Regions from separate parts of the Dickeya fangzhongdai genome, predicted to be linked through region 2. Evidence: predicted binding sites of a transcription regulator. Region 2 holds the regulator's gene; the other holds the start of a gene.
What was found. The regulator Fur, encoded in region 2, represses iron uptake genes when iron is present. The targets are predictions, from matches to a motif close to ATAATAATGAGAACNACTATCAA.

Region 1: a site for Fur is predicted at 10,035-10,057, ahead of fes (enterochelin esterase). Genes of this name have one in related genera too.

What each region holds. Positions count from the first base shown of each region.
Region 1 covers NZ_CP025003.1:3,412,442-3,428,198, reverse strand. Annotated here, with positions in the region: gene CVE23_RS15155 (YbaK/prolyl-tRNA synthetase associated domain-containing protein) at 1-40, shown strand, start outside; gene CVE23_RS15150 (RBBP9/YdeN family alpha/beta hydrolase) at 360-932, shown strand; gene CVE23_RS15145 (alkene reductase) at 1,230-2,288, shown strand; gene CVE23_RS15135 (hotdog fold thioesterase) at 2,665-3,081, opposite strand; gene dhbA (2,3-dihydro-2,3-dihydroxybenzoate dehydrogenase) at 3,105-3,863, opposite strand; gene CVE23_RS15125 (isochorismatase family protein) at 3,860-4,735, opposite strand; gene CVE23_RS15120 ((2,3-dihydroxybenzoyl)adenylate synthase) at 4,739-6,367, opposite strand; gene CVE23_RS15115 (isochorismate synthase) at 6,364-7,551, opposite strand; gene CVE23_RS15110 (TonB-dependent siderophore receptor) at 7,635-9,842, opposite strand; gene fes (enterochelin esterase) at 10,156-11,463, shown strand; gene CVE23_RS15100 (MbtH family protein) at 11,523-11,741, shown strand; gene CVE23_RS15095 (non-ribosomal peptide synthetase) at 11,844-15,757, shown strand, end outside.
Region 2 covers NZ_CP025003.1:1,440,060-1,455,816, reverse strand. Annotated here, with positions in the region: gene CVE23_RS06745 (methyl-accepting chemotaxis protein) at 41-1,732, opposite strand; gene fldA (flavodoxin FldA) at 2,151-2,678, shown strand; gene fur (ferric iron uptake transcriptional regulator) at 3,022-3,468, shown strand; gene glnS (glutamine--tRNA ligase) at 3,544-5,202, opposite strand; gene nagE (N-acetylglucosamine-specific PTS transporter subunit IIBC) at 5,368-6,840, opposite strand; gene nagB (glucosamine-6-phosphate deaminase) at 7,177-7,977, shown strand; gene nagA (N-acetylglucosamine-6-phosphate deacetylase) at 8,000-9,151, shown strand; gene nagC (DNA-binding transcriptional regulator NagC) at 9,182-10,405, shown strand; gene asnB (asparagine synthase B) at 10,699-12,363, shown strand; tRNA gene CVE23_RS06695 (tRNA-Met) at 12,582-12,658, shown strand; tRNA gene CVE23_RS06690 (tRNA-Leu) at 12,668-12,752, shown strand; tRNA gene CVE23_RS06685 (tRNA-Gln) at 12,809-12,883, shown strand; tRNA gene CVE23_RS06680 (tRNA-Gln) at 12,922-12,996, shown strand; tRNA gene CVE23_RS06675 (tRNA-Met) at 13,040-13,116, shown strand; tRNA gene CVE23_RS06670 (tRNA-Gln) at 13,126-13,200, shown strand; gene CVE23_RS06665 (DMT family transporter) at 13,329-13,658, opposite strand; gene ubiF (3-demethoxyubiquinol 3-hydroxylase) at 13,821-14,987, opposite strand; gene miaB (tRNA (N6-isopentenyl adenosine(37)-C2)-methylthiotransferase MiaB) at 15,210-15,757, shown strand, end outside.

The sequences.
Region 1 (15,757 bases), 2.0 Mb from region 2:
CAGCCCGCGCGAGCTGGCGTTTTCCCGCCTATCCGGGTAGGCCAAAAAGAGACGCCTCAACAGGTGTCTGGTGTAAAAAGCACAATAACTCAGCCGGATAAGCCGGTCAGGCGGCGTACTTGAATGAGGCGTGGCTGCGAAGGGAGAGCGAATGCGGGTCGCGCGACTAGGGGGGGTGGTTAGCGGCACGAATAATTAAGGAACACAGTCTAGGATACAAATCGGGAATCACGTGGTAGGCTGTAAGCCGGTGCTGATATTGTTATCAGATTGTAATGAATAGGGTGTAAGGGACGACGGTAGCACTGATGGTGTCCGTGTCACCCTGGCAGGCAATCAACAGGGAGACACAGAACCTGATGCAGACAACAGAAGTAGACCAGCGTCTGACGGACATCGACCCGCGCCTGATCATGGTGTTGGTGCCGGGGCTGCGCGACAGTGATGAAGAGCACTGGCAGAGCCACTGGGAGCGGCGGTTTCCGTTCTGGCGGCGTATCCGTCAGAAAGAGTGGTATCAGGCGGATCTGGACCGGTGGGTGCTGGCGATTCGCCGCGAACTGGCGGCCTGTGATCGGCCGGCGGTGTTGATTGGTCACAGCTTTGGCGCGCTGGCCGCCTGTCATGTGGTCCAGCAAGGTATGGAAGGTATCGCCGGCGTGATGCTGGTGGCGCCGGCTGAACCCATGCGCTTTGAAATTGAAGATCGTATTCAGGCCGAACGACTGGCGGTGCCCAGTCTGGCGTTCGCCAGCCACAACGACCCGTTAATGACGTTTTCCCGCGCTGAATACTGGGCGCACGCCTGGGGCAGCGATCTGGTTGATGTCGGCGAGGGCGGTCACATTAATGCGGAGTCGGGGTTCGGCAAATGGGAATACGGATTGCAGCGGCTGGCCGCCTTTGCCGGGCAACTCGCGCCGGCAACCTGATATCGCTCCGGCGTGCGGGGACGTAAGCACACGTCTTCGCCGCGTTATAACCGTTTACCCTGTTATAACCGTTTACCGCGTTATAATCATTCACCTCGTTATAACCAATATGCTGCCATTAGCACCGAATGGTCTGGCAGCGCTCTTCACGATGGTGTATATCCCTATTCCTTCTATTTATTACGCTGATGCCACGAATCGTCAGGCGGTGTCACCGTCCGATGCGGACAATGACGCCGTAGCCGTTCGTTGAGTTCAGCCGTTCACTTGTTGGGTGTCAACGAAAAGGAAAAAGCTATGCCAGATTTGTTTGATCCAATCCATATTGGCGCTATCAAGGCAGAAAACCGTATTGTCATGGCGCCGCTGACCCGCATGCGCGCTTTCGACCAGCGGATCCCCAGCGCGTTATCACTGGACTATTACGTTCAGCGCGCCAGCGCCGGGATGATCCTGACTGAGGCTACTGCCGTCACTCCGCAGGGCGTCGGCTATCCCAATACGCCGGGGATCTGGTCGGACGAACAGATCGAGGGCTGGAGCCGCATCAATGCGGCGGTACACGCGGCGGGCGGCAAAATGGTGCTGCAAATGTGGCACGTGGGGCGCATTTCCGACCCTGTTTATCTGGATGGCGACTTGCCGGTGGCGCCCAGCGCCATTGCGGCGGAAGGGCATGTGGCGACCATTCGTCCGTACAAGTCTTATGTGGTGCCGCGAGCGCTGGAAACCGAAGAAGTAGCCGCTATCGTGGAGGATTTTCGCCGGGCGGCGGAAAACGCCAAACGCGCTGGCTTTGACGGCGTGGAAATTCATGCCGCCAACGGTTATCTGTTCGACCAGTTCCTGCATGACGGCTCCAACCTGCGCACCGACCAGTACGGCGGTTCCATCGCTAACCGGGCGCGTTTTCTGTTGGATACGGTGGACGCCGTACTGACCGTGTGGCCGGCGGATCGGGTCGGCGTGCACCTGAATACCATGTCCAACACGCACTCCGTGCAGGATTCCGACCCGCAGGCGCTGTTCGGCTATGTGGCTGAGCAACTGAACGATCGCCAACTGGCGTTCATCTTTGTGCGTGAAGCGCTGGATACGCCGCAGCGCATTCTGCCGCTGATTCGCAAAACGTTCAGCGGCGTGGTGATCGCCAACGATGGTCTGACCCGTGGCGCCGCTGAGCAACTGCTGGCGGACGGCGAGGCGGATGCGGTGTCGTTTGGCCGGGTCTATATTTCCAACCCGGATCTGGTTGAACGCCTGCGTCGCGGCGCGCCGCTCAACGAGCTGAACAGTAATACTATCTATGGACCGGGCGCGGAAGGTTACACCGATTACCCGGCGCTGGCGGAGTAACAAGCAATAGTCCTTAAGTACAGGATAAAGCATTTTTCCGGCGTCAAAAACTGTGCTGAGGTGAACGACTTCGCCGGATGCGCGGCAGGGAAGCCGCGCAAGCCCGTGCCGCGTCTGGAACGCGTCACGGGTGGTCCGAATAGCGAAGTCGAGCACCGAAGGCACCGCGAAGCGGCACAGTTTAGCCCCCAGCCAGAGGTCAAGGAGAGGCGGCGTTTGAGCCTCTTCTTGTCGTGCGTGCGATGAAGCGGCAAAGAAATGACACCGCTTATCCCGCACGAAACTATTCACTGACCGGACAAGCTTCACCATTCATAAAACAACATAGCTGTTTGTCAACAGCCTCAAAGGAGGCCATTGGCCTCCTTTCTTACATTTACGGCTGAATAACGGCCGTGGTCAGCCGGGCGATGCAGCAGCGCCGCTGGCGCTCGTCCACGATCTCTATCTGCCAGACCTGCGTCTGGCGGCCCAGATGCAACGGTTGGCAGATGCCCCGAACCTCGCCCTGCGCTACCGCCCGCAGGTGGCTGGCGTTGATTTCTACGCCGACCACGCTGGCGCCCGGTTCGGTACAGAGCCAGCCCGCCACCGAACCCAGCGATTCCGCCAGCACTACTGAGGCGCCGCCGTGCAGCAGGCCGAACGGTTGCCGGGTGCGGGCGTCCACCGGTAGGGTTGCTTCCAGACTGTTGTCCGTCATGTGGGTAAAGCGGATACCCAGATGGGACACCATGCAGTCATCGCTCATCTGATTGAGCGCCTCCAGTGAGGTGGCGCGTTTCCAGATCATGCTCATTTCTCCATGAAAACCGGTCATGCGCCCAGCGTGGCGCCGCCGTCGATCACCATATCCTGTAGCGTGACGTGGCTGGCGAGATCGGAAGCCAGAAACAGCACCGCATCGGTGATTTCGCGCGGATGGGCGATTTTGCCGAGCGGAATCCCCAGTTTGAACTGCTCGGGAAAACCGGCGATGGTGTGTTGTTCCGAGGCGGGTGAATGCCACAGGCTGCGTTGCATCGGCGTGTCGGTGGAGCCGGGCGACACCAGATTGCAACGCACGCCGTATGGCGCCAGCTCCAGCCCAACGGTCAGGCACAGGCTGCGCAGCGCCGCTTTGGACGCACAATAGGCCGCCATGCCGGCCCGCGGTACATGCGCGGCGTTGGAGCCAATCGAGACAATCGCGCCGCTGCGTTGCCGTTGAAACTGCGGGATCAGCGCCTGAAACAGGTGAAAGGCGCCGCCGGCGTTAACATTCAGGCAATCCTGCCAGTCCTGCTGACTGAGTGCTTCGGTCTGGCCCATGCGCAGGATGCCGGCGCCGTTCACCAGCACATCCAGACGCGGTGTTTGCGCCAGCAGCGTCGCGCAGACATCGGCAACGGTAGCCGCGTTGCTGATATCCAATTCGATGGCGCGAAACGGCGGTTTGTCGGCGGAAAACGCGCGGTCGAATCCGGTGACGGTAGCGCCCGCGTCGGCGAAACGACAGGCAGTGTCATAACCGATGCCGCGCCCGGCGCCGGTCACCCACACCTGTTTGCCGCTGAAATCCAGCGTGACGCTCATGCTTCCTCCCGCTGAGGCTGACTAAGCAGTTGGTGCCAGTGGCGCAACGTGGGGTTTTTCACCAGCGCCACGAAGTCGAGGTCATGTCCCTGCTGACGCCAGCGGGTAACCAGCGACATGATGCGCACCGAATCCAGCCCGTAGTCCAGCAGGTTGTCGTCGTCGCCGATGTCATCGTCGTCATCCAACAGCGGCAGCAGCTCGGCGCGCAAACGCGCCAGGCCGGCATCCGCCTGCGGGGCGAGCGCTTCCAGCAGTTGCCTGCTGGTCAGCACCCGGCCGCAACGCCCGGCGGTGTAACGCAGCGCCATCAGGTGCTCTTCCTGAGAGAAATCCGCCAGCGCGTCGGCGATCATGAACGGTTTGATATCACGCATAAACGCATCGGTGGCGGTGGTCAGGCAACCGATGTGCGCGTATACCCCGCAGATAATCAGCTGATCGCGGCCTGCCGCTTTCAGTCGTTGTTCCAGATCGGAACGGTGGAACGCGCTGTAGCGCCATTTCACCAGCACGGTGTCGTCCGAATCCGGCGTCAGGGCCGCGGCGATTTGCTGTTGATCCGGGTGACGGTTCAGGCCCGGCCCCCACATGTCGTTGAGCAGCGCCCGGTCGGCGTCGCTCTGTTGGTTGGGTTGCGCGGTGTAGAACACCGGAATGCCCTGCTGGCGGCACGCCTGACGGATGAGCGCGACATTGGCGACCAACTGCTCGGTCAGCGGGCTGTTTTCTCCCCAGAAATTGAGGAAATAGTTCTGCATATCGTGAATCAGCAGGGCGGCTCGCGAAGCATCGACCGACCAGTTAACCTTGTTGACCGGCAATTGCTCCACGCCGGGAAGCGGGTAGGCGTTCAGTTTTGGAATAGCCATGGTTTATTCTCCTGCGGCGGCGGCCGCCACGCGCTGTTGCGCCAGCTGGCGTAACCGCTGTTTATCGACTTTGCCCACCGCGGTTTCCGGCAGGGTAGGCAGTTGTTCAAATCGGTCCGGCAGTTTGTAGTCGGCGATGCCCTGTTCGCGCAGATGGCGACGCAGCGCCACCGCTTTGAGCGGTTCGCGGGTGACCAGAAACGCGCAGCTTTTCTCGCCCATCATCGGGTCCGGCACCGCTACCAGTGCGGCGTTGATGACCGCCGGGTGACGCAGCAGCAGGTTCTCGATCTCCTCGGCGGCGATCTTTTCCCCGCCCCGGTTGATCTGATCTTTTTCGCGGCCCACCACCTGCAAATAGCCATCCGCCTGCTGGATCACCAGATCGCCGGAGCAGTAAAAACCGTCATCGTTAAATACCTGGCGGTTGTGCGCCGGGCTGCGGTAGTAACCCCGAAAGGTGTAAGGACCGCGCGTCATCAGTCGGCCGGGTTCGCCGTGCGGCAACGGGTTGCCATCGGCATCGGCCACCCACACTTCGTCATCGTCGCTGATCGGGCAGCCCTGAGTGGTGAAACGGTGGGCATCGTCGTCGTCCAGTCGGGTGTAGTTCACCAGTCCTTCCGCCATGCCGAACACCTGTTGCAGCTGACAGCCCAGTTCCGCCGGCACCCGTCGCGCCAGCGCTTCGCTTAAACGCGCACCGCCGACCTGCAATACCTGCAAGCTTGCCAGCGCGCGGCGATCGCCGGATAACGCCACCGCTTCCAGCCACAGCGTGACGGCGGGCGGCACCAGCGCGGTCAGCGTGATCTGGTGTTGGGCAATCAGCGGGAAACAGCAGCTTGGGCTGGGGTCGCTCGCCAGCACCACCGTGCCGCCGGCGTAAAACACGCCCAGCGCGCCCGGCGAACTGAGCGGATAGTTGTGGGCGGCGGGCAGGGCGCACAGAAAGCGGGTGTGCGCGTCGACCCGACAAATCTCCACGCTGCCGCGAATGCTGTAGTAGTAATCGTTGTGGGTGCGGGGGATCAGCTTCGGCGTGCCGGTACTGCCGCCGGAAAGCTGGAAGAACGCCACCTGATCGGCGGGCGTCGGCGTGGCGGCCAGCAGGTCGCCGTCTTCCAGTAACAGCTGTGACAGCGCCTGCGCTGAGTCGGCATCGCCCCGCAGAATCACCTGCTGCAGCGACGGGCAGCGCCGGCGCAGTTCGTCGATAAAGCTATCGTCGGCAAACAGCGGATGGCTACGATCGGCGATCAACAGCGTCGGGGCTATCTGGTCGGCGTAGGCGCACAGCTCGCTGCGCTGATGGCTGAACAGCGCGTTCACCGGCACGATGCCGGCGCGCAGCAGCGCGAAGTAAGTCAGATAGAATTCGTCGACGTTGCCCAACTGCACCAGCGCGGTCTGTCCCGGTTTGATCCCCCGGCGTTGCAGCGCGCAAGCCAGTTGCGCCACCTGCTGATTCATCTGTCGGTAACTGATGGCGCGCTCGCCGCAGATCAACGCGGTGCCGTCATTGTCGGCGTGTCGGGTCAGGATGTCGCCCAGCGGCACATCCTGCCAGTAACCCCGTTCGCGATAGCGCTGTTCCAGCTCGGGCGGCCAGCGGGTGAATTCAATCATCATGCTGCACACTCCTGATCCTGTCGCAGACCAAATGCGCGCAGCATGGTGCTCAATTTAACGCCGGTTTCGTGCCATTCGGACACCGGTTGAGAATCCGGCACGATGCCCGCGCCGGCAAACAGCCGTACCCGGTTTTGTCGGACTTCGCCGCAGCGAATGGTGACGACCCACTGACCGTTGCCTTCATCGTCGCACCAGCCGACGATGCCGCCGAACAGCCCGCGCGAGAACGGCTCCAGTTGGGCGATGCGATCTCTGGCCGCTTCGAAAGGTACGCCGCACAGCGCCGGCGTGGGGTGCAGCAGGCAGGCGATGGACAGCGCGTTTTCCTGCGGGTCCAGCACGTCGCCCTGAATCCGGGTAGCCAGATGCCACAGCACCGGCGTGCTCAGTAGCTCCGGCGTGTCCGGAATGGTCAGCGTCCGGCAGCGTGAGGCCAATACCCGGCGGATGTCATCGGTCACCAGCCGGTGCTCGTGGCGATCTTTGGCCGACGCCATCAACATGCGGCGCAGGCGCTGGTCTTCCACCGGGTCGTCGCTGCGGCGGGCCGAGCCGGCCAGCGGTTGCGACACAATATGATGGCCCTGCTTGTTCAGCAGCAGTTCCGGGCTGGCTCCCAGCAGCGCGCCCTGTTCCAGCGGCACGTGGAAGTTATAGCTCCACGGGTTCTGGCGGTTGAGTTGCAGCAGCAGGCGAATCGAATCCAGCGGTTGCTCGGTATCGATATCCAGCAGGCGGGACAGCACGATCTTGTTCAGCTCGCCGCTGCGGGTCGCGGCGACCCCGGCGCTGACCATCTGGCAAAACGCATCCTGCTCCGGCACTTCGCGTATCTGACGCACGGTCAGCGGCGACGCGGACGGCGTGTCGTGCTGCAACGTCTCGCGTGCGAACCAATGGGACTGTTGCGGCACGAACAGCCTGGCGGGCTGGCGTTTGTCGAACGGGATGGCGCCAACCAGCAACGGCCGGGCGATACCGTCCTGTCGGGCGCGGGCAAACAGCGTTTTTACCTGTTGCTGAACGTCGCCTTGCAGGTGACCGCCGTCTGCCACTGCCGTCGCCAGAGTGGCGTAACATCCGCGGGCATGCAGGCTGTTGTCGGGGGACAGAAACAGAAAATCATCGTGCTGAAGCGTGCGTGCATCCAGCGATGAAGAGGTGGCTGCGAGCGTTGACACGGGGGTTATCCTTATGTCGTGAGTGAACAAAATGGTGGCGCTCAGGCGTCACCGCAGGGCGGGAAAACCCGCCCTGCCGCGTATTACCAGCTGTAGCTAACCGTGGCGACGACCGTGCGTCCGCTGCCGTAGAAGCAGGCGGTATCGCCGCCGCACGACGCCACATAGCGCTTGTCGGTCAGGTTGTTGACGTTCAACTGCACCGCAGCGCCTTTCAGTTGCGAGGCGAGCGAGCCCAGTTCATAACGCGCCATCGCGTCGTACAGGGTGTAAGCCGGTACCTTGAAGCTCTCCGCGTTATCGCCGTAGGTAGAACCGATATAACGCACGCCGGTGCCCAGCGTGACGCCTTTCAGCGGACCATTCTGGAAGCTGTAGCTGCCCCAGGCGGAAGCGGAATGACGTGGAATGGATGACGGCGTTTTGTTGACCTGGCTGGCGGTGTAACTTTCCTTGGTGACCGCATCGGTATAGGTGTAGGCCGCCATCAGGTTGATTTCCGGCGTCAGTTGCGAGTGAACTTCGGTTTCCACCCCTTTGGATTTCACCTTACCGATCTGCTCGTTGTATTTAGTCACGCTGTTGTACGACGTGATGTTTTTCTGCGTGATATCGAACAGCGATACGGTCAGCAGGGTATTACTGCCCTTGGGCTGGAATTTCACCCCCACTTCCTTCTGCTCACCGGTGGTCGGTTTAAAGGCTGGCGTGCCCGGCGCGCCGGAATCCAGGTTGGGTTCGAACGAGGTGCTGTAGCTGGCGTACGGTGAAATGCCGTTGTCGAAGGCGTACAGCAGACCAGCGCGGCCGGTGAATTTGCTGTCGTTTTGCTGGGTCGTGGTGCTGGTGGTGCGATCCTGCGTACGTATTTCGCTCCAGTCATGACGGCCGGACAGCAGCAGATTCCACTGGTTCCATTCCATCTGGTCTTGCAGATAAACGCCGACCTGATCGAGTTTTTTCTTGTAAGACTGGTTCAGTGCTAACTGACTGTCGCTGACCAGATAAGAACCGCCGTAGTTGGGGTTCGCCCAGTCAAAATTGTACTGGTTGCCGCTGTTGCGCCAGTAGTTGTAATCGCGGTCCTGCCATTTGTAATCCAGTCCGCCCAGCAGGGTATGTTCCACCTCACCGGTTGCCAGTTTGACCTTGATCTGGTTATCCAGCCCCAGTTCATCGGCGTTCAGTTCTTCGCGCACCTGACGGCGGGACAGGGAGGTATCGGAGATTTCCGGGTTACTCCAGGTATAAACCAGATACTTGTAGCGTTCCCGCAACTGGGAATAGCGAAGGTTTTGCTGGAAGGACACGTTGTCATTGAAGGAGTGATCGAAAATATAACCGATGCCGATCTGTTCGCGTTTTGAGCGGTTGTAGTTAGGGTCGCTGACATTCAGGTCCTCTGGAATATAGCCAGCGCTGGCTTCGGTCACGGTGCCGATTTTCGGCAGGAAATTGCGGTAACCGGCCTTCGGATCGTTCTGGTAGCTGGTCAGCAGCGTAAAGCTGGTGTCGCTGTTAGGCAGCCAGGTGATCGCCGGCGCGATGGCGACGCGTTTCTCTTTGTAATCCTTGACGAATTCATCGCGGGTGCTGGCGATGCCGTTGAGGCGATACAGCAGGGTTTTGTCGTCGTTGAGCGCGCCGCCGAAGTCAAACGCCGCTTCGCCCAAATGCTGGTTGCCGGCGCTGAACTGCACCTTGCGGATGGTTTCAGCGGTCGGGCGTTTGCTGGTCATGCTGATCAGCCCGCCGGGGTTAACCTGGCCGTACAGCACCGAGGCCGGGCCGTGCACCAGTTCCACTCGCTCCAGCAACCAGGGGTCGATTTTCCCCAGCGCGGCGCCCTGACCGCTCAGACCGTAGCTCAGGCCGTCGAGGAATTTCGGCGCGTAGCGGAAACCGCGGGCGATCACTTCATCGTTGCGGTTGGAAGAACCACGATAGTTGGTGACTACGCCGCTGGAGTAATTCAGCGCGTCAGAAACAGAGGAAACCGCCTGCGCGTCCATCTGGTCGCGGGTCACGACGGTGACCGCTTGCGGAGTTTTTATCAGCGGCGTGCTGGTTTTGGTGCCGGAGGCGCTTTCTTTCGCCACGATGCCTTTCAGCGGCGCGGTGACGCTTTCACCGGCGTTGGCCGACACAATCATGGTATCGGTGCTGGTGGTGTCGGCCGCCTGCGCGTGCGCCGCCATCAGCAGAGTGGAAGCCAGCACGGCTGGCATCGCCTTTTTATTTCCCTGCCAAGACTTTAATTTTTTTAATTGTTTATTCCTGGTGCTATGCATCAGTTATCCCCTCCTGTGAAAGACCTTATTTTTTGTGTGTTTCAGGCTTTATATTCACCGGTCTTGTCATTCATCCCATTTAATCAATTAATTGACTTTAAATTCATCAGGTTAATTTTTGGTGGCGTGTTTTGTGACCGGAGTATGAGTTTGTTTATCCCGCCAAAAATCGGGAATTGCATCTTATTGCAAATGTAAATGGTTCTCAATATTATTTCTCTTGTCTATAGAATTGTAAATCGTCTAACCAACTCATTAGCTTGGTTAACTAAATGTAAGAAAAACGTAAAGGGGCAGACCCCGGGAGGTTTTGATGCCGGCAGCACAGCCGTCAGGTTTCGCCGCAACACTTTTGTCATCGCCTCAGGCAGGGGAAGAGGTCTGGTGGCAACAGGTTGTCAGGTTGGGAACGCCACTGGTGGAAGTACAGGATGCCGGGCGAGTGCGGGTGACGTTTCTCTGGCGCGATCCGGACGGTGACGAACGCTATTCCGCCATCCGGCGGGTGTATGCCGATATCAACGGCGTGACCGATCACCACAGCACCGATCCGCAGAGTCTGGAACGGTTGCCCGGCACCGATGTCTGGCACTGGTCGATGAGCATCGAGCATGACTGGCGCGGCAGCTATTCCCTGATTCCCATCGTGGCGGCGCAACTGCCGCCGGTGTTTAGCGACGATGAGCAACTGCGTGACGAACAGCAGCGGGAGTGGTGGTGTTCGCTGTTTCCCTGCGCGATCGCCGATCCGCTCAATCCGGGCCAGCCGTGGGGAGAACAACTGTCGGCCGCTCATATGCCGGCGGCGCCGTCGCAGCAGGCCTGGGGCGCGGTGGATAACGGCTCGGCGTTACCGCCGGATGCAGCCTGGCTGACGGTATTTGACTGGAAGAGCGAACAGCTCGACAACCAGCGCCGTATCTGGCTGTACACCACCGGCAGCAACGAAGCGCCGGCCCGGCGGCCGTTGTGCATTGTGCTGGACGGGCAGAAATGGGCGCAGGAGACACCGTTATTTGCCGCGCTGGACGCGGAAACCGCACAGGGCAATCTGCCGCCTGCCGTCTGGCTGTTTATTGACGCCATTGACGGGGAAACCCGCTGCCGGGAACTGCCGTGCGATGCCACCTTCTGGCAGGCGGTGCAGGATGAATTATTGCCGCAGGCGGCGCGACTGGCGCCGTTCAGCGACGACCCGGACCGCACAGTGGTGTCCGGGCAGAGCTACGGCGGACTGGCGGCGCTGTACGCCGGTCTGCACTGGCCGCAGCGCTTCGGCCGCGTATTGACCCAGTCCGGCTCTTTCTGGTGGCCGAATCTGCAATTCATCACCGATTTTGACCTGCGCGACACGCTGGAACCCGGCGTGCTGGTCACGCAGGTAGGGCAGGGCGGACGGACGGCGTCGCCGCTGGTGATTTTTCAGGAAGCCGGGCGGCGCGAAGCCGATATCGCCTTCGTCAACCAACAGATGCATGACGCGCTGACGGCGGCGGGGCATCGGGTTCACCAGCGCGTGTATGCCGGCGGGCATGACACCCTGTGCTGGCGCGGCGGGTTGATTGACGGCTTCCGTTGGTTGCTGAGCGACGCGGGCTTACCGGCGGCGTCCCGGGATTAAGTATGCATGCTGCCGGCGTCTGACGGACGGCGGCGGCTCAATAACACGAGGTAATAACAATGAGTCAGGAACAACTTAATCCGTTTGACGATGATCGTCTGGCGTTTCTGGTACTGGTCAACGAACAGCAGCAATACAGCCTGTGGCCGGAGTTTGCTGCGGTGCCGGCAGGGTGGCGCGCGGTATACGGGCCGCAGTCCCGTGAGGCGTGCATCGCCTATACCGAAACCCACTGGCAAGACATGCGCCCGGCCAGTCTGCGGACCACTGAAGCCTAACCGGCGTTCACCAGTCAGGAATGTTTCCGTTGACGGAGTAAGGAAAACAACGTGTCAGAGCTATTCAACGAAGCTGAATCATCCAGCGAATCAGAGCTATCCATCGCATCAGAACGACCCAACGAGTTAACGCCGGCGCATCAGGCGGATTCTCTGGAACTGCCGCTGGTAGCGGCCCAACCCGGTATCTGGATGGCCGATCAAATCGCCAGCCAGCCGAATGCCTTTGCCGTGGCGCATGCGCTGGAGCTGTGCGGCCCGGTCGATCCGGTTCGCCTGTCGGCGGCCATCCGTCAGGGGCTGGCGGAGGCGGATACGGTACAGGCTCGTTTTGGCCTGAACGATCTCGGCGAGCCGGTGCAGTGGCTGCCGTCCGCACCGGATGCCGCAGGCATCCGCGAACCGGAATCGCTGGATTTCAGCGATCCGGCGCAAGGCGAACAGGCGGCCTGGGCGCTGATGCGTGCGGATCTGGCGGCGCCGCTGCCGGCCGATGGCGGGCAACCGCTGTATCGTCAGGCGATAATGCGGGTGTCGGCGCAGCCGGAGCGGTGGTTCTGGTATCAGCGTTTTCATCACCTGATGCTGGACGGTTTCAGTTTTGACGCCCTGACCCGACGGATTGTGGAGATTTATAACGCCCTCAGCGCCGGCGAAACGCCGGCGAATTCGCCGTTTACGTCGTTTGCCGACGTGGTGACGGAATATCAGGCGTGGGAGCGTTCGCCCGCCTGCCGGCAGGCGGCGGCATTCTGGCGCGAGCATGCCAGCGATTTGCCGGCGCCGGTGTCGCTGGCGGCGGACGTTTGCGCCCCGGCGCCGGCGGAAACCCGTACCCTGCATCAGCGGGTGACGTTGCCGGTCGCGCCCTTTGTCGCGCTGGCGGAGCAACGGTTCGGCGCTAAGGTGCAACCGGCTGAGATCGCCATGGCGGCGCTGGCGGTATACCTCTACCGCATGAGCGGCGAATCGCGGCTGTCCGTCGGTTTTCCGTTCATGCGGCGTATGGGGTCGGCGGCGCTGTGTGCCTGCGGGCCGGTGGTCAACGTGTTGCCGCTGCAACTGACGCTACAGCCGGATATGACGTTGATTTCCGCCACTCAGACGCTGCTGGCGGAAATCAGGGCGGTGCGGCGTCATCAGCGTTACGAAGCGGAGCAGTTACGACGGGATCTCGGTCTGGTCGGCGGCAGCGAAGGGCTGTACGGGCCGGTGATGAACTTCAAGGTCTACAACGCCGGGCTGACGCTGGGAAACACGCCGGTAACGACGCACGTACTGGCGATGGGACCGGTAGACGATTTGGAATTTACCCTCGGCGTGCAGGATGGCGAACTGCAACTGGAACTGGTCGCCAACCCGGCGCGTTACGACGGCCCGTCGCTGCAGGGGCACGCGCAGCGTTTACAGCATCTGTTGGCGCAACTGGTGCAGCAGCCGGATCGGGCTATCGGCGCGCTGTCCCTGCTCAGCGACAGCGAATGGCGGCATATCGACGGATGGGGCAGCGGCCCGCATCTGACCATACCGGCGACGCTGCGTTCGGTGCTGGATTGTCTGCAACAGCAGGTGCGGCAGCAGCCTGATGCGCTGGCCGTTGCCTGCGGCCGCGACCATCTCAGCTACCGCGAGCTGTCGGCGCGGGTGATGCAACTGGCGCGCAAGCTGAGGGCGCAAGGGATCGGCGCGGGGGATGTGGTGGCGATCGGCGTGCCACGCTCGGTGTCGTCGGTCGTGGCGATTTTCGGGGTGCTGACCAGCGGCGCCGCCTACATGCCGCTGGATCTGGATTATCCGCGTGAACGTCTGGCGCTGATGTGCGACGACGCGCGTCCGGCTTTGTTGCTGACCCACAGCGCCGTGCGCGCGCAGATGCCGGAACTGCCGCAGGTGCTGTGTCTGGACGACGCCGCCTTGCGGGCCGAGTGCGCCCGGTTGCCCGCACACCTGGTGACGGACGCGGAGCGGTGCGAGCCGCTGTGCGGCGAACATCTGGCCTACATGATTTATACCTCCGGCTCCACCGGAAAGCCGAAAGGGGTGATGAGCACCCACGCCGGCTTGCTCAACCTGATGATGTCCCATTCGAGCTTCCTGTTCGGCCCGGCGATAGCGCGTTTCTCACAGCAGCACGGCCGCCGCCTGCGCGCCGGACACACCGCGTCATTCTCCTTTGACTCCTCGTGGGAACCGCTGTTTTGCATGATGATGGGCAGCGAACTGCACATTTTCGACGAGGAACTGCGTAAAGACGCCTGGGCGCTGGTGCAGCATCTTAATCAGACGCCTATCGACCTGATGGACATCACGCCGTCGTTCTTCACCCAGATGATCGACAGCGGCCTGCTGGAGGCGGATAACCACCAGCCCGCATTCATCATGATCGGCGGCGAAGCGGCCACGCCGCGGCTGTGGCAACTGATGCGTCAGCATCCGCAGATGGAAATTCATAACTACTACGGGCCGTCGGAATACACCATCGATACCCTGGGCGCGCGGGTCACGGTGGCGGATCAGCCGGTTATCGGTCAGCCGGTCGCCAACACCCGGGTTTGGCTGCTGGACAACCAACTGCGCCCGGTGCCGGTAGGCATGCCCGGTGAACTGTACATCGCCGGGCCGGGGCTGGCGCGCGGCTATCTGCGCCGTCCGGATCTCACCGCCACGCGCTTTGTCGCCTGTCCGTTTATACCGGGCGCGGTGATGTACCGCTCTGGCGATCTGATGCGCTGGCGTCATGACGGTCAGCTGGCGTTTATCGGCCGTGTTGACCACCAAATCAAGGTACGTGGCTTCCGCGTGGAGCTGGGTGAAGTGGAAAACGCGCTGGTGGCGCTGGCCGACGTCAGCACCGCGGTGGTCATCGCCGAACCGCTTGGCGCGACGTACCGGTTGATTGGTTATTGCTCGGTGCCGGACGACGCCATCCGCGAACAACCGGATGTTGCCGCTCGCCTGTTGGCGCAGTTGGCGGAGCAACTGCCGGATTACATGATCCCGGCGGTGCTGATGGTGATGGCGGAACTGCCGCTGACCGTCAACGGCAAGATTGACCGTCAGGCGTTGCCGAAGCCGCAGCAGGCCGCCGCGGTGGCCGGGCGCGAACCGGCCACCGAACAGGAACGGCTGATTTGCCAGTCCATCGCCAGCCTGCTGAAGCTGGACAGCGTTAGCGCGGAGGCGGATTTCTTCGCGTTGGGCGGTGACAGCATTTCCGCTATGGGATTGGGCACGCTGTTGCGTCGCGCCGGCTGGCAACTGCGGCCGAAGGTGATTTTTGCCGAACGCACGCCGGCGCGTATGGCGCAGGCGATGCAGCCGCTGGCGGCCGTTTCTGCGCCGGCGCGCACGGTACGGCATGGCGTGGTGGACGGCCTGCCGATTGTGCACAGCTTCGCCCGACTGGCGGGTATCGAGAGTCAGTTTGCCCACGGCGTGTTCCTGTCGGTGCCCGACGCGCTGCAACCGGCGCACCTGACACAGGCGCTGACGGCGCTGGCGCAGGCGCATCCGGCGTTGAGCGCGCTGACCCGCGACGGGCAACTGGTGATTGACGCGTCTTCGCCGGCGGCCGTGTCGGTACACAGCGAAACGCTGGCGGCGCAGGAGCCGGTTGACGCGGCGGCCGAACGGGCGTTTGAGACGGCGGTGGCGCGTCTCGACCCGGCGGCGGGCCGGATGATGCAGGCGGTACTGCTGCAACGCGGCGACCGCGCCTGCGGGCTGGTGCTGGTTGTCCACCACTTGGTGGTGGACGGCGTATCGTGGCGCGTACTGTTGCCGGAATTGCGTCAGGCGGCCGAGGCGGCGATGGTCGGTCAACCGGCCGTGTTGCCTGCCGAAGAGTGTTCGTTGGTCGACTGGTCCGCCAGCCTGAAAGCGCAGGCGACGGCGCGGCGCGCCGAATTGCCGTTCTGGCAATCCGCGCTGACGGCGTCGCTGCCGCGGCTGGGGCAGCGACGTCTCGATCCGTCGCGCGATCAGGAACAGAGCCGACAGCTGGCGCGCCGGGTACT
Region 2 (15,757 bases):
ACGCCGGTCGTCCTATTACATCAGAACGTTTCCACGACTATCAGAACGTTTCCCAGTTATCGCTGCTCTTTTTACTGCTGCTCGTCGTAGCGGCCGGCAGGGCTTTGGCGGGAGCCGCCACCGCTTTGGACGGCGCCTGACGATCGCGTCTCGGCGGCAGACCGGCCGACTGTTCTTCCGACAGACGGAATACCGATACCGCTTCGGTCAGCACCATCGCCTGCTCTTCCAGCGAACGGGTTGCCGCCGAGGCTTCCTGTACCAGCGCGGCGTTCTGCTGAGTCACGCTATCCATTTCCGTGATTGCCTGACCGGCCTGAGCGATACCTTTACTCTGCTCATCCGACGCCGTGGCGATTTCCGCCATAATGTCGGTGACGTTGGTTACCGCGGTCACGATCTCGCTCATGGTGCTGCCCGCATCGGCTACCAGCGTCGACCCGTTATCCACACAGCGCACCGACTCGGCAATCAGGTGTTCGATCTCTTTGGCTGCCTGCGCACTGCGCTGCGCCAGACTTCTCACCTCGCCGGCCACCACGGCAAAGCCCCGTCCTTGTTCACCGGCGCGGGCCGCTTCCACCGCTGCGTTCAACGCCAGAATGTTGGTCTGGAAGGCAATACCGTTGATAACGCTGGTGATCTCGGCGATTTTCTTCGAGCTGCCGGAGATTTCCGCCATGGTTTTCACCACATTATCAACCAAATCCCCGCCCTTACTGGCGGTGGTGGAAGCCTGACGGGCCAGCTGACTGGCGTGGCTGGCGTTTTCAGCGTTCTGCTTCACCGTTGATGTCAGCTGTTCCATGCTGGCGGCGCTTTCTTCCAGCGCTGCCGCCTGTGACTCGGTGCGAGCCGCCAGATCGTTGTTACCGGAAGCGATTTCCGATACGCCCTGATAAATAGAGTCAGCACTGGTACGAATGGTGCTGACGGTATTGGCCAGACTGCCCTGCATATCGCGCAACAGCGGGAACAGCCGGCCCACGCAGTTGTTGCCGAAATCCAGAATCGGTTTCCCCAGACGGCCGTTGGCAATCACCTGGAAATGATCGCGCAGATCGTTAAGCGGGCGCACCAGACAAGCCACCAGATAGCGGTCGGTCAGGAATAACATCACCAGACCGGCGATCAGCCCCGCCAGCAAAATGTTCTGGCCGACGCCAGTGATAGTCTCCAGTCGGTTGCCGGCATCGACGAACATCGTCGAACCCGCTTTATTAAAGTTGGTGAAAGAGACGTTGAACTGGCGGCTGAAGGCCGGCACGATATCTTTGGCGAATTTGTCATAGTCATCGAACTTTTTGTCCGCCGCACGCTGGAACATGGGCTCGACGCCCTGAGTAATCAGATTGCCCCAGTCGCGGATTACCGCGTCAACCAACTCCGGCGACATGCCGGCATGATCAATCTTCTTGAATGCTTCCAGGTTGGATTTCAGTAAATCCAGCGCGGCCTGTGATGATTTTTGCTGTTCGTCCGCTTTCTGGTTATCGCCGCTCTGACGATAGTCAATCGCACGCGCCAGTCGGGTCACCATGCGGAAATACTGGTCGTTGCCGGTGTTAACCAAATTCATATTGTTGACCAGCAACGCACTGGTTTTGGAGGTTTCGTTCATGGTCCGGAACGAATACATGGTGTAGACCGAAACAGCAATCCATAACACACAGAAGATGCCAAGCACCCACAGCATGGCTGTGCGAATGGCAATATTTTTTAGGAATTGCATAGTTGACTCCATAAATGGGCTATTGGTCGAGGAGGTAAGTCTTGTTTTGATTTATGCGATGAGAAAGTCTCTCGCTTTGTAAGAAACATTGCTGCACATTTACATTCAATAAAAGCACCATGCTCTGTCATCGTCAAAACTATAGGAATGTTTAGTGTTTTATGTCGTTTAAAAGCTAATAAAAATTAGATATTTAACCAATTATCCATATTTTCAGTCATCTGTACGAATATCGTATTTTAAAAAAATTAAAAAAACATTAAGGGAGTGATGCAAAAACAATCAATTAATCGCTTCCGCGCCATTTCACGATATGGCAACAGATACACGTTTATCCGTCAGACAGTGTCTGCTATTATTAGCGGATCGTGGGTGACGCAAGCACCATACCCTTAAGAATCAAGAGGTTATTTTATCTATGGCTCTCATAGGCATTTTTTTTGGCAGTGACACGGGCAATACCGAAAACATCGCCAAGACGATCCAGCAACAACTGGGCAGCGACGTCGCCGAACTGCACGACATTGCCAAAAGCAGCAAAGAAGATCTTGAGCGTTTCGACATCCTGCTGCTGGGTATTCCAACCTGGTATTACGGCGAAGCGCAGTGTGATTGGGATGACTTCTTCCCTACGCTGGAAGAGATTGATTTTGCCGGCAAGCTGGTCGCCATCTTCGGTTGTGGCGATCAGGAAGACTATGCGGAGTACTTCTGTGACGCCATGGGCACCATTCGCGATATTATCGAGCCGCGTGGCGCCAATATCGTCGGTCACTGGCCGACCGAAGGCTATTACTTCGAAGCCTCAAAAGGTCTGTCGGATGACACCCACTTTATCGGTCTGGCCATCGATGAAGATCGTCAGCCGGAGCTGACCAGCGAACGCGTCTCCAACTGGGTCAAGCAAATCAGCGAAGAGCTGAACCTGAAAGCACTGCAGGCCTGATTCATCTATGGCTCTGATACCGATGTATTCAGAGCCATATCTATATAGATAGACAAAACCTATCACAATCAGTGATACATTTTTTTAACTTTTCATTCCGACAGGGTACAATACCCACTCGGTCAGCCGGTTGCGTTTAATGACCTGTCTTGGCGTACAATATGTCTCTCGCAGGGAACAACTCTGAATACAGAGAGTTAGCAAGAATCATATTGTAAAAGTTCCGTGGTTTTCATTTCGACGGCGCGGTTCTATAATTGAGACACAGTGACCTTTTTTAAGCCGACCGATGATACTAGGCTAATAGCCTCCCAGATAAAGCAAGTAACAGGACTAAATCCGCATGACTGACAACAATACCGCATTAAAGAAGGCTGGCCTGAAAGTCACACTTCCACGACTGAAAATTCTGGAAGTGCTTCAGGATCCTCAATGCCACCACGTCAGCGCGGAAGACTTATACAAAAAGCTGATTGATATGGGGGAAGAGATTGGTCTGGCTACCGTTTACCGCGTGCTTAACCAGTTTGACGACGCCGGCATCGTTACCCGTCATAACTTCGAAGGCGGCAAGTCGGTTTTCGAACTCACGCAGCAGCACCATCATGATCATCTGATCTGTCTGGATTGCGGCCGGGTGATTGAATTCAGCGACGAGTCTATCGAAGCGCGCCAGCGTGAGATCTCCGAGAAACACGGCATCAAACTGACCAACCACAGCCTGTATTTGTACGGCCATTGCAGTAGCGGCGATTGCCGTGAAGACGACAATGCGCACAACGAACGCTAATCACTCGATGCAGAGAAAAAATAAAACCGCCGCGGCGGTTTTATTTTTGTCTTTTTCCCGGTAGCCGGGCGGCTGTTACCCCGCCCAACTGTCCCGCAAACCGACCGTGCGGTTAAACACCAGATTATCCGCACTGGAATAAACGCGATCGGCGCAGAAATACCCTTCACGCTCAAACTGATAGGCTTTTTCAACTTCAGCCTGACCCAGACTGGCTTCCACAAAGCCCTGGGCGACAGTCAGCGAATCCGGGTTGATGGTGGAGAGAAAATCCTCCGCCGCGCCGGGGTTAGCCACGCTGAACAGACGGTCATACAGACGGAACTGCGCCGGCAGTGCATGAGCCGCCGATACCCAGTGGATCACGCCTTTCACTTTACGGCCGTCAGCCGGATCTTTGCTCAGGGTTTCCGTATCGCAGCTGCAGTAAATCGTGGTGATCACGCCCTGCTCGTCTTTATCAATGTGCTCGGCCTTAATGACATAGGCGTTACGCAGGCGCACTTCTTTGCCCAGCACCAAACGTTTGTACTGCTTGTTGGCTTCTTCGCGGAAATCAGCGCGATCGATATACACCTCGCGGCTGAACGCCACCTGGCGCGATCCCATTTCCGGTTTATTGGGATGATTGGGCATAGTAAGCCACTCTTCATGCCCTGCCGGCAGGTTCTCAATCACTACCTTCACCGGATCCAGTACCGCCATCGCCCGTGGCGCGTTCTCGTTCAGATCGTCGCGAATGCAGGATTCCAGCGCCGCCATCTCCACGGTGTTGTCCTGCTTGGTGACGCCGATACGACGACAGAACTCACGAATGGACGCCGCAGTGTATCCGCGACGACGCAAGCCGGAGATAGTCGGCATACGCGGATCGTTCCAGCCTTCCACCACTTTCTCGTTCACCAGCTGGTTCAGTTTACGCTTGGACATCACCGCGTATTCCAGATTCAGGCGGGAAAACTCATACTGCCGCGGGTGGGCAGGAATGGAGATATTATCCAGCACCCAGTCATACAGGCGGCGGTTGTCCTGAAATTCCAGCGTACACAGCGAATGGGTGATACCTTCCAGCGCATCGGAAATGCAGTGGGTGAAATCGTACATCGGATAAATGCACCATTTGTTGCCGGTCTGATGGTGCTCGGCAAATTTGATGCGGTACAGCACCGGATCGCGCATAACGATGAACGGCGAGGCCATATCGATTTTGGCGCGCAGGCACGCCGTGCCTTCAGCGAAACCGCCGCTGCGCATTTTCTCGAACAGCGTCAGGTTTTCTTCGACGCTACGGTCGCGGTACGGGCTGTTTTTACCCGGCGAGGTCAGGGTGCCGCGGTATTCGCGGATCTGCTCCGGCGTCAACTCATCGACATACGCCAACCCTTTATTAATCAGTTCAATCGCGTAAAAGTGCAGCTGATCAAAATAATCAGACGAGTAGCGAACGTTGCCGCTCCAGGAAAAACCCAGCCACTGAACGTCATGCTTGATGGACTCAACGTACTCGATATCTTCTTTTACCGGGTTGGTATCATCAAAGCGCAGGTTGCACTTGCCGTTGTAATCTTCGGCAATGCCAAAGTTCAGGCAGATGGACTTGGCGTGACCGATGTGCAGGTAGCCGTTCGGCTCCGGCGGAAAACGCGTCTGAATATGGTCGTGTTTGCCGGTAGCCAGATCTTCATCAATGATCTGGCGAATAAAGTTGGTTGGGCGGGCTTCAGCCTCACTCATGCTTGGTTCCTCAAATGCGAAAAAACAACCCATAACCACTAATGATCCAACAAGCCACGCTGGGAAACAACCGTTTGTTTCACGAAAGTTTAAGATAAAAAAACGGAGCGTACGTCTCCGTATGCTCCGTTTCCCAACATCTGACAACCATGGGGCGTCGCCGAATTATTCCTGCGACACCTCGCGTAACGCCGCCGCAATGTTTTCCGCCTGAGTGCCAACCACAATCTGCACGCTTTGCTTGTTGAGACGGATGACCCCGGCCGCCCCCAGCTTGCGTGCAGCGGGTTCATCCACCAGGCCGGAATCCTTCACGCTCAGGCGCAAGCGGGTAATACAGGCATCAATTCCGGTCAGATTATCCTTGCCGCCGATAGCCTGCAGGTAACCTCTCGCCACCGACTGGCTGTTGCCGGCAGGAGCGGCGGTTCCCTCGGATGAGGACTGCGCCGCGGCGGCTTCACGCCCCGGCGTCATCAGGTTAAAACGGGTGATGGTGAAGCGGAACACCACATAATAGATGACAAAGAACGCGGCGCCTTGCAGCAGCAGCATGTACCAGTTCGTCGCCAGCGGGTTGCGCGAAGACAACACCATATCCACCAGACCGGCGCTGAAACCAAAACCGGCAATCCAGTGCATGCTGGCCGCGATGAATACCGAAATCCCGGTCAGTACGGCGTGCAGCACATACAGCACTGGCGCCACAAACATGAAGGAGAACTCCAGCGGTTCGGTAATGCCGGTGAAGAAGGCTGCAAACGCCGCCGCCACCATAATCCCCGCCACCCGACTGCGGTTTTCCGGACGAGCGCAGTGATAAATCGCCAGCGCCGCCCCCGGCAGGCCAAACATCATGATCGGGAAGAAACCGGCCTGATAGCGCCCGGTAATACCGGGAACGGCTTTGCCGGCGTCAATCGCCTGCTGCCCGCTGAGGAAGTTAGGAATATCATTGATGCCGGCCACATCAAACCAGAACACCGAGTTCAGCGCATGGTGCAGCCCCACCGGAATCAGCAGACGGTTAAAGAAGGCATAGATACCGGCGCCGACCGATCCCAGTTGCTGAATATGCTCGCCAAAGGAAACCAGCGCGTTGTAGATCACCGGCCAGACGTACATCAGCACGAACGCCACCACGATCATCAGCATCGAAACCAGAATCGGCACCAGGCGGCGACCGCTGAAAAAAGAGAGCGCCTTGGGCAATTCGACCTGGCTGTAACGGTTGTATAGTTCGGCGGAAATGATCCCGACCAGAATACCGATGAACTGGTTTTCAATCTTACCGAACGCTTTTGGCACCTCCGCCAGTGGGAGGTGCTGAATCATCGACACCGCCGCAGGCGAACACAATGTCGTCAGCACCAGATAGCCGACAAAACCGGACAACGCCGCGGCGCCGTCTTTATCTTTCGACATACCGTAGGCGACGCCGACCGCAAACAGCACCGCCATATGCTCGATAATGGCGGCGCCGGACTTGATCAACAGCGCGGCCAGCGCGCTTTCACTGCCCCAGCCGACCGGATCAATCCAGTAACCCACCCCCATCAGGATGGCGGCTGCGGGCAACGTGGCGACCGGCACCATCAGGGCGCGGCCTACTTTTTGTAAATAACCGAGTGTACTCACCTTCCCCTCTCTTTCCCTTACGGGCAAAAATTGTCTGTCAGCCTTGTTATAGAATCACCCGCCAGCGATGTGGGCCTGGCAAGAGTGCCAAAAAAATAATTCGTTACGCAAATTAATAACGGTGATTATGTGATAATTATCACCACAAAAGCACATACAAAATGTTTATGGCGCGGCATTAACACGACTTATTTTAAGACTAAAAAAAACGCGCTACACTAGCCCCAGATAAATTCCGAAACGTGGTGCGGGCATATTACCTGACGGCCGTGCTATCCGACTGCGTTTACCCGATGAATAATTGCCTTCGCTAACCGATTGCCTGAGGAGAGCCCCATGAGACTGATTCCGCTAACGACCCCCGCCGAGGTTGGCAAATGGGCCGCCCGCTATATCGCCGAGCGCATCAACGCCTTCAACCCGACGGCGGAGCGCCCATTCGTGCTCGGCCTGCCGACCGGCAGTTCGCCGCTGGAAGCTTACAAATCCCTGATTGCGCTGTACGATGCCGGTCAGGTCAGCTTCAAACATGTCGTCACCTTCAATATGGATGAATACGTCGGGTTGCCGGCGAACCATCCGGAAAGCTACCGCACCTTCATGTACCAGAATTTTTTCAATCACGTTGATATTCCGGAAGGAAACATTAACCTGTTGAACGGCAACGCGGAAGATATCGCCGCCGAGTGTCAGCGTTATGAAGAAAAAATCAAGTCTTACGGCAAGATTCATCTGTTCATGGGCGGCGTCGGCAACGATGGCCACATCGCTTTCAACGAACCGGGTTCTTCTCTGGTGTCCCGCACACGTATCAAGACCCTGACGGAAGAGACCCGCATCGCCAATTCCCGTTTCTTTGGCGGCGACGTCAATCAGGTGCCCAAATATGCCTTGACGGTGGGTGTCGGTACGTTGCTGGATGCGGAAGAAGTGATGATTCTGGTCAGCGGCCGCCATAAGGCTCAGGCGCTTCAGGCCGCGGTGGAAGGCAACGTTAACCACATGTGGACCATCAGCTGTCTGCAGTTGCACGCCAAAGCGCTGATGGTGTGTGACGAACCGTCCACAATGGAGCTGAAAGTGAAAACCGTGAAATATTTCCGCGAGCTGGAAGCTGAAAATCTCAAAAATCTGTAATCGGTGAGCCAGGAGCTTATAGATGTACGCTTTAACCAACGGCCGTATTTTTACCGGCCATCAGATCCTTGACGGCCATGCGGTCGTCGTCGCCGACGGTTTGATCGAGGCAGTCTGCCCGACACGCGAACTGCCCGATAACCTGCCCCGGCGCGATCTCGCCGGCGCATTACTGGCCCCTGGCTTTATCGACCTGCAATTGAACGGCTGCGGCGGCGTCCAGTTCAACGACGCGCTGAACAATCTTTCCGTCAAAACGCTGGAAACCATGCAGCGGGCCAACGAAAAATCCGGCTGCACCAGCTTTTTGCCGACGTTGATCACCTCTTCCGACGAGTTCATGCGCCACAGCATCGGCGTGATGCGCGCCTGGCTCGCCCAGCATCGCCATCAGGCGCTTGGGCTGCATCTGGAAGGTCCCTGGCTCAACCCGGTGAAGAAAGGCACCCATGACGCCGCCTTTATCCGCCAGCCGGACGAGTCATTACTCAATTATCTGTGCGATAACGCCGATGTGATCAGCAAAATCACGCTGGCCCCGGAAATGGTATCGACGACGGTTATCCGGCAGCTGACCGCCGCAGGTATCGTGGTGTCCGCCGGTCACTCCAACGCCACCTGGGAACAAGCCAAACAAGGCTTTGCCGCCGGTATTCGCTTTGCCACTCACCTGTTCAACGCCATGCCGGCCCTTGTCGGGCGCGAACCCGGTCTGGTCGGCGCCGTCTATGACGCGCCGGAAGTCTACTGCGGCATCATCGCCGACGGCCGCCATGTCAGTTGGGCCAACATCCGCAACAGCAAACGCATCAAGGGCGACAAACTGGTGCTGGTCACCGACGCCACCGCGCCGGCCGGTTCCGACATCGACCGGTTCACATTTGCCGGTAAAACCATATACTACCGCGACGGCATTTGCGTGGATGAGCACGGCACCCTGAGCGGTTCGGCGCTCACCATGATCGATGCCGTGCGCAATTGCGTAGAACACGCGGGTATCGCTCTGGACGAGGCGCTAAGAATGGCGACGCTCTACCCGGCGAGAGCCATCGGAGAAGACCACCGACTGGGAAGCATTGAGACGGGCCACGTGGCTAACCTGACGGTATTGACCCGCGATTTTGACATCCTCAATACGTTTGTTAATGGTGAAGAAGTCTTTCATAAACAGTAAAACGTATTGCATCGACACGAGTAATGCGTCATGACCACAGGCGGACAAACCCAGATAGGGAACATTGATCTGGTCAAACAACTCAACAGTGCGGTCGTGTACCGCTTGATCGATCAGCAGGGCCCTATTTCCCGGATTCAGATTTCAGAGCAGAGCCAGCTTGCTCCCGCCAGTGTCACCAAAATTACCCGCCAGTTGCTGGAGCGCGGTCTGATCAAAGAAGTGGATCAGCAAGCGTCAACCGGCGGGCGCCGCGCCATTTCCATCATTTCCGAAACGCGGCCGTTTCATACCGTCGCGGTGCGACTTGGCCGCCACGACGCCACCCTCGCCTTATACGACCTGCAAGGTAAACGGCTGGAAGAAGAGCACTGCAACCTGCCGGAAAACACCCAGGATACGCTGGAAAGCGCGCTGTTCACGGTTATCGATCAGTTCATTGCCCGTCACCAACGTCGTATCCGCGAGCTGATCGCCATTTCGGTGGTGCTGCCGGGACTGGTCGACCCCATCGCCGGCGTGGTGCGTTATATGCCGCACATCAGCGTGGACAACTGGCCGTTGGTGGATAATCTCGAACGGCATTTCAACGTGCACAGCTTTGTCGGCCACGATATTCGCAGCCTGGCGCTGGCCGAGCATTACTTCGGCGCAACCCGTGACTGTCAGGACTCGTTGCTGGTGCGGGTTCACCGCGGCGTGGGCGCCGGCATTCTGGTCAACGGCAAAATCTTTCTCGGCAGCAACAGCAATGTCGGGGAAATCGGCCATATCCAGATCGACCCGTTGGGCGACCGCTGCCACTGCGGCAACTTCGGTTGTCTGGAAACGGTAGTGTCGAACGGTGCGCTGGAGCAACGGGCGCGTGATTTATTGCAGCAGGGATTTCCCAGCAAGCTGACGCTGGATAACTGCCAGATCGCCGCTATCTGCAAAGCCGCCAACCGGGGTGACCTTCTGGCCCGTGAACTGATCGAGGCCGCCGGGCAACATCTGGGCAAAGCCATTTCGATTGCCGTCAACCTGTTCAATCCGCAGCGGGTGGTCATCGCCGGTGAAATTACCGGCGCGGACAAAATTCTGCTGCCCGCCATTCAACGCTGTATCAACGCACAGGTGCTGAAAGACTTTCGGCAAAACCTGCCGGTAGTCGTCTCCGAATTGCAGCACTTATCCGCCATCGGCGCCTTTGCGCTGGTGAAACGCGCGATGCTGAATGGCGTATTACTGCAACGTCTGCTTGAAAATCAGTAGGTTTAGTTTTCTGCTATAAGGCCGGATTATGAGATCGCTAAAAATCCGGCGCCTTCTCTCTGCCATTTTGAATAAAACCCAATAAATCACACCAAAAATTACACATTCACCAGCACAATGGCTTTTTTCATTAAATGATATTGAACTGCCATCCCCTTTTGATGCTAAATCAGTGTTACCGATACGGCGGCGAGTCACCCTCTGAGGTGAGATACGGCAAGGAAAAGCGCTGATTACCGCCATACACTTTGACTGTTTCACGTTGTGATGCGTGGATAAAGGGAGCCTCTTGTATGTGTTCTATTTTTGGTGTGCTTGATCTGAAAACCGATCCGGTTGAATTGCGCAAAAAAGCGCTGGAATTGTCCCGTCTGATGCGTCACCGCGGCCCGGACTGGTCTGGTGTTTACGCCAGCGACAAAGCCATTCTGGCGCATGAGCGTCTGTCCATCGTCGACGTCAACACCGGCGCTCAACCGCTTTACAACCAGGCGCACACCCACGTTCTGGCCGTGAACGGCGAAATTTACAACCATCAGGCTCTGCGTCAGCAATACGGCGACCGCTATCAGTTCCAGACCGGTTCCGATTGCGAAGTGATTCTGGCGCTGTATCAGGAAAAAGGTCCGGAATTTCTGGACGAATTGCGCGGTATGTTCGCCTTTGCCCTGTATGACAGCGAAAAAGACGCCTATCTGATCGGCCGCGATCACCTGGGCATCATCCCGCTTTATATGGGCTATGACGAACACGGCAACTTCTACGTGGCGTCTGAGATGAAAGCGCTGGTGCCGGTGTGCCGCACCATCAAAGAATTCCCGGCCGGCAGCTACCTGTGGAGCCAGGACGGCGAGATTCGCGAATACTATCGTCGCGACTGGTTCGATTTCGACAACGTTAAAGACAACGTAACCGACGCCAACGAACTGCGCGAAGCGCTGGAAGAATCGGTGAAAAGCCACCTGATGTCCGACGTTCCTTACGGCGTGCTGCTGTCCGGCGGGCTGGACTCTTCCATCATTTCCGCCGTCACCAAAAAGTTCGCCGCTCGTCGCGTGGAAGACGACGAGCGCAGCGAAGCCTGGTGGCCGCAGTTGCACTCGTTCGCGGTCGGCCTGGAAGGCGCGCCTGACCTGAAAGCCGCACGCGATGTCGCAGAACATCTGGGCACCGTACACCACGAAATCCATTTCACGGTACAGGAAGGTCTGGACGCCATCCGCGACGTGATTTACCACATCGAAACCTATGACGTCACCACCATCCGCGCCTCAACGCCGATGTACCTGATGTCCCGTAAAATCAAGGCGATGGGTATCAAGATGGTGCTGTCCGGCGAAGGTTCGGACGAAGTATTCGGCGGCTATCTCTACTTCCACAAAGCGCCGAACGCGAAAGAATTTCATGAAGAAACCGTGCGTAAACTGCTGGCGCTGCACCAGTATGACTGCGCCCGCGCCAACAAAGCGATGTCCGCCTGGGGCGTCGAAGCCCGCGTGCCGTTCCTGGACAAGAAATTCCTGGACGTAGCGATGCGCATCAACCCGAAAGACAAAATGTGCGGCAACGGCAAGATGGAAAAACACATCCTGCGCGAGTGCTTCGAATCCTATCTGCCGCACAGCGTGGCCTGGCGCCAGAAAGAGCAGTTCTCTGACGGCGTGGGCTACAGTTGGATTGACTCTCTGAAAGAAGTCGCGGCCAAACAGATTTCCGACCAGCAACTGGAAACCGCACACTTCCGTTTCCCGTACAACACGCCGACCACCAAAGAAGGCTACCTGTACCGCGAAATTTTTGAAGAACTGTTCCCGGTCCCAAGTGCGGCTGAATGCGTCCCCGGCGGTCCTTCTGTGGCCTGTTCGTCCGCCAAGGCGATTGAGTGGGATGAATCTTTCAAAAAGATGGATGATCCGTCGGGTCGCGCCGTCGGCGTGCACCAGTCCGCCTATCAGTAATCGGTTTTATTTTACTGTTTTAAACGGGCCCTTAGCGGCCCGTTTTTCTTATGGAATACAGCCAAAAGCCTGCTTTCTGACGCTTTTCTCACCATACTGTTCATAACCCAAACAAACAGCGCGAATACGCCGTTTTTAGGGAAAAAATGTGTTGACGCCAAAAGACCAACTCCGCATAATGCGCCCCGCAACGCCGATGAAGGTGACGCGGAAAAGATGGCTACGTAGCTCAGCTGGTTAGAGCACAGCACTCATAATGCTGGGGTCACAGGTTCGATTCCCGTCGTAGCCACCATTTTTTCCTGCGGGAGTGGCGAAATTGGTAGACGCACCAGATTTAGGTTCTGGCGCCGCAAGGTGTGCGAGTTCAAGTCTCGCCTCCCGCACCATTACCTTTGTCGGTGTAGAAAACCAAAGCGTCAGCCTAGGTATGCAATAGTTTTATTGGGGTATCGCCAAGCGGTAAGGCAGCGGGTTTTGATCCCGCCACTCCCAGGTTCGAATCCTGGTACCCCAGCCATGAATCAAGTGAGACACGTCATACGATGTGCGCCCTGTTGGGGTATCGCCAAGCGGTAAGGCAGCGGATTCTGATTCCGCCATCCCGAGGTTCGAATCCTCGTACCCCAGCCATATTCAGTCATGAAGCCAACGGCTTCTGACCGTGCAGTAATTTGGCTACGTAGCTCAGCTGGTTAGAGCACAGCACTCATAATGCTGGGGTCACAGGTTCGATTCCCGTCGTAGCCACCACCTTAAAATTGGGGTATCGCCAAGCGGTAAGGCAGCGGATTCTGATTCCGCCATCCCGAGGTTCGAATCCTCGTACCCCAGCCATACAGAAAAGCCCGTGCAAACGGGCTTTTTCTTTTTTTATGCTTTTATCGTTTATTGGTTACCGCTCATCAGCTATTTCATCTGCATCAATAACCGGCGCCGGCTTAACGCCAGTACCGGCTCGTTCATCAATGCGCCACCGAATTGGAAAACAGGTTAATCACCGCCACGCCGGCAATGATTAGCGCCATTCCCAATACCGCCGGCCAGTCCAACCGCTGATCGTAAAAAATCCAGCTTATCACCGCGATCAACACAATCCCTACGCCCGACCAGATGGCGTAAATCACGCCGGTCGGCAATACCCGCATGGAAACGGTCAGACAGTAAAACGCGATGGCGTAGAACACCACCGTCACCACACTCGGCACCAGCCGGGTAAAGCTCTCCGACAATTTCAGCGCCGTTGTCGCCACCACTTCCGACACAATCGCCAGACAAAGAAATAAATAGGTCATCAGTTTCACTACTCAGAAATAAGGAATTCGCCGCAAGCCGTTAGGATAACGCGTTATAGTGGTCGCCTCTTGGCAGATATAGCGGTATCAATGTAATCACACTGCATGAAAGCGGCATGACGGCGAACAGATCATGAAAAAACAGCGTAGCGGCTACGCTGTTTACAACCCCAACGCGTAACGCAACGCCTGCTGTTTCAGTTTTCCGGCGCGCTGCGCCGCCATCAACGCCAGGTTGCGGGCAAATTCAAGCGGCGGCAGCCGGTTACTGAACGCGCCGTAAAACAGATCCATGCCGCTTTGCATCAGCAGATTGTCAGGCTTGCGCTGCCGCTGATAACGTCGCAATACCGGCTCGCCGTACCAGACTACGCCTTCATCACGCGCCCGAATCACCACATCGAGCAGCGTGGAAACGTCCCGATATCCCAGGTTCACGCCCTGCCCCGCCAGCGGGTTGATGGTATGCGCAGCATCGCCAATCAGGGCCAGCCCCGGCAATACATACTGCTGCGCATGACGACGCACCAGCGGAAACGCGCCGGCCGCGACCGCATTGACCTCACCCAGCCGCGCAGGAAACGTCTCGGCGATAGCCTTATTCAGTTGAGGAAGCGACATCGCCTGCAACTGGCGGATACGCTGCGGGCTGTCGTACCACACCAGCGAGCACCAGCCGTCAAACAGCGGCAGAAACGCGCGCGGCCCGGACGGCGTGAAGCGCTGCCAGGTCGCCTCCTGCTGCGGGCCGGCCATTTCGGCGCTGATCAGCATGCAGGACTGGCGATATTGCCAGCCGGTGATACCAATGCCCGCCCACTGGCGAATTTTCGAATTGGCGCCATCAGCGCCAATCACCAGCAACGCAGACAGGCTATCGCCCTGCTCGCCAGTCAGCACCCATTGCTCGCCTTCACGATGCATGCGCTGCAATTGCCACGGACACAATAGCGTCACGCCGGGCGTCTTCTCCAGCACCTGCCACAACGCCAGTTGCAGAATACGGTTCTCTACCATAAACCCCAGCTCGGGTAACCCGAGGTCGGCCGCATCGAACACAACATGCGCATTGTCCCATTCCCAGGTTTCGAGCCGCCGGTAAGGCGCGCTGCGCATCAGCCCGACGCCCTGCCAGGCTCCCAGCCGCTCCAGCAGCCTGACCGACGCCTGACCAATCGCCGATACCCGCACGTCCGGCGCGCTGCCTGCGACAAACGGCGGCGGCGTTTCCTGCTCCAGCACCGCCACCTGAAAACCGTTCTGCGCCAGTCCCAACGCGGCGGCGGCACCAACCATGCCTCCGCCTACAATCACCGCATCATAGTGCATACCTGCCCCACTGTTTCTATTGCGCCGATAAAGAAGACTCAGGCGCCAGAAAGACAAAAGATGGCGATAGTTTACTGGATTTCGGCAACGTTTTTCAGAAAAGCGACGTGCCGCTCGCTCTGGTCACAACGACGGCAAAAGATTACAATACGCGCCCGCATGTACGCGCCCCGTTGAAGGTAAGCGTGTTTACCCGCACTGAGTAATGGCTAGTCGATGACGATGACAAAGAAACTGCATATCAAAACCTGGGGCTGTCAGATGAATGAATACGATTCATCGAAGATAGCCGATCTCCTGGAAAGTACGCACGGTTACCAGCTGACCGAAGTCGCGGAAGAAGCCGACATTCTGCTGCTGAATACCTGTTCGATCCGTGAAAAGGCGCAGGAAAAAGTGTTTCATCAGCTCGGCCGCTGGAAAACGCTCAAAGACGTCAACCCGAATCTGATTATCGGCGTGGGCGGCTGCGTAGCTTCGCAGGAAGGTGAACACATTCGCGACCGTGCGCATTACGTGGACGTGATTTTCGGGCCGCAGACCCTGCATCGTCTGCCGGAAATGATTAACCATGTGCAGGGTACCCGCAGCCCGATCGTGGATATCAGTTTCCCGGAAGTGGAAAAATTCGACCGGCTGCCGGAACCGCGCGCCGAAGGGCCGACCGCATTCGTCTCCATCATGGAAGGCTGCAACAAATACTGTACCTTCTGCGTGGTGCCTTATACCCGCGGCGAAGAAGTCAGCCGCCCGGTTGACGACGTCCTGTT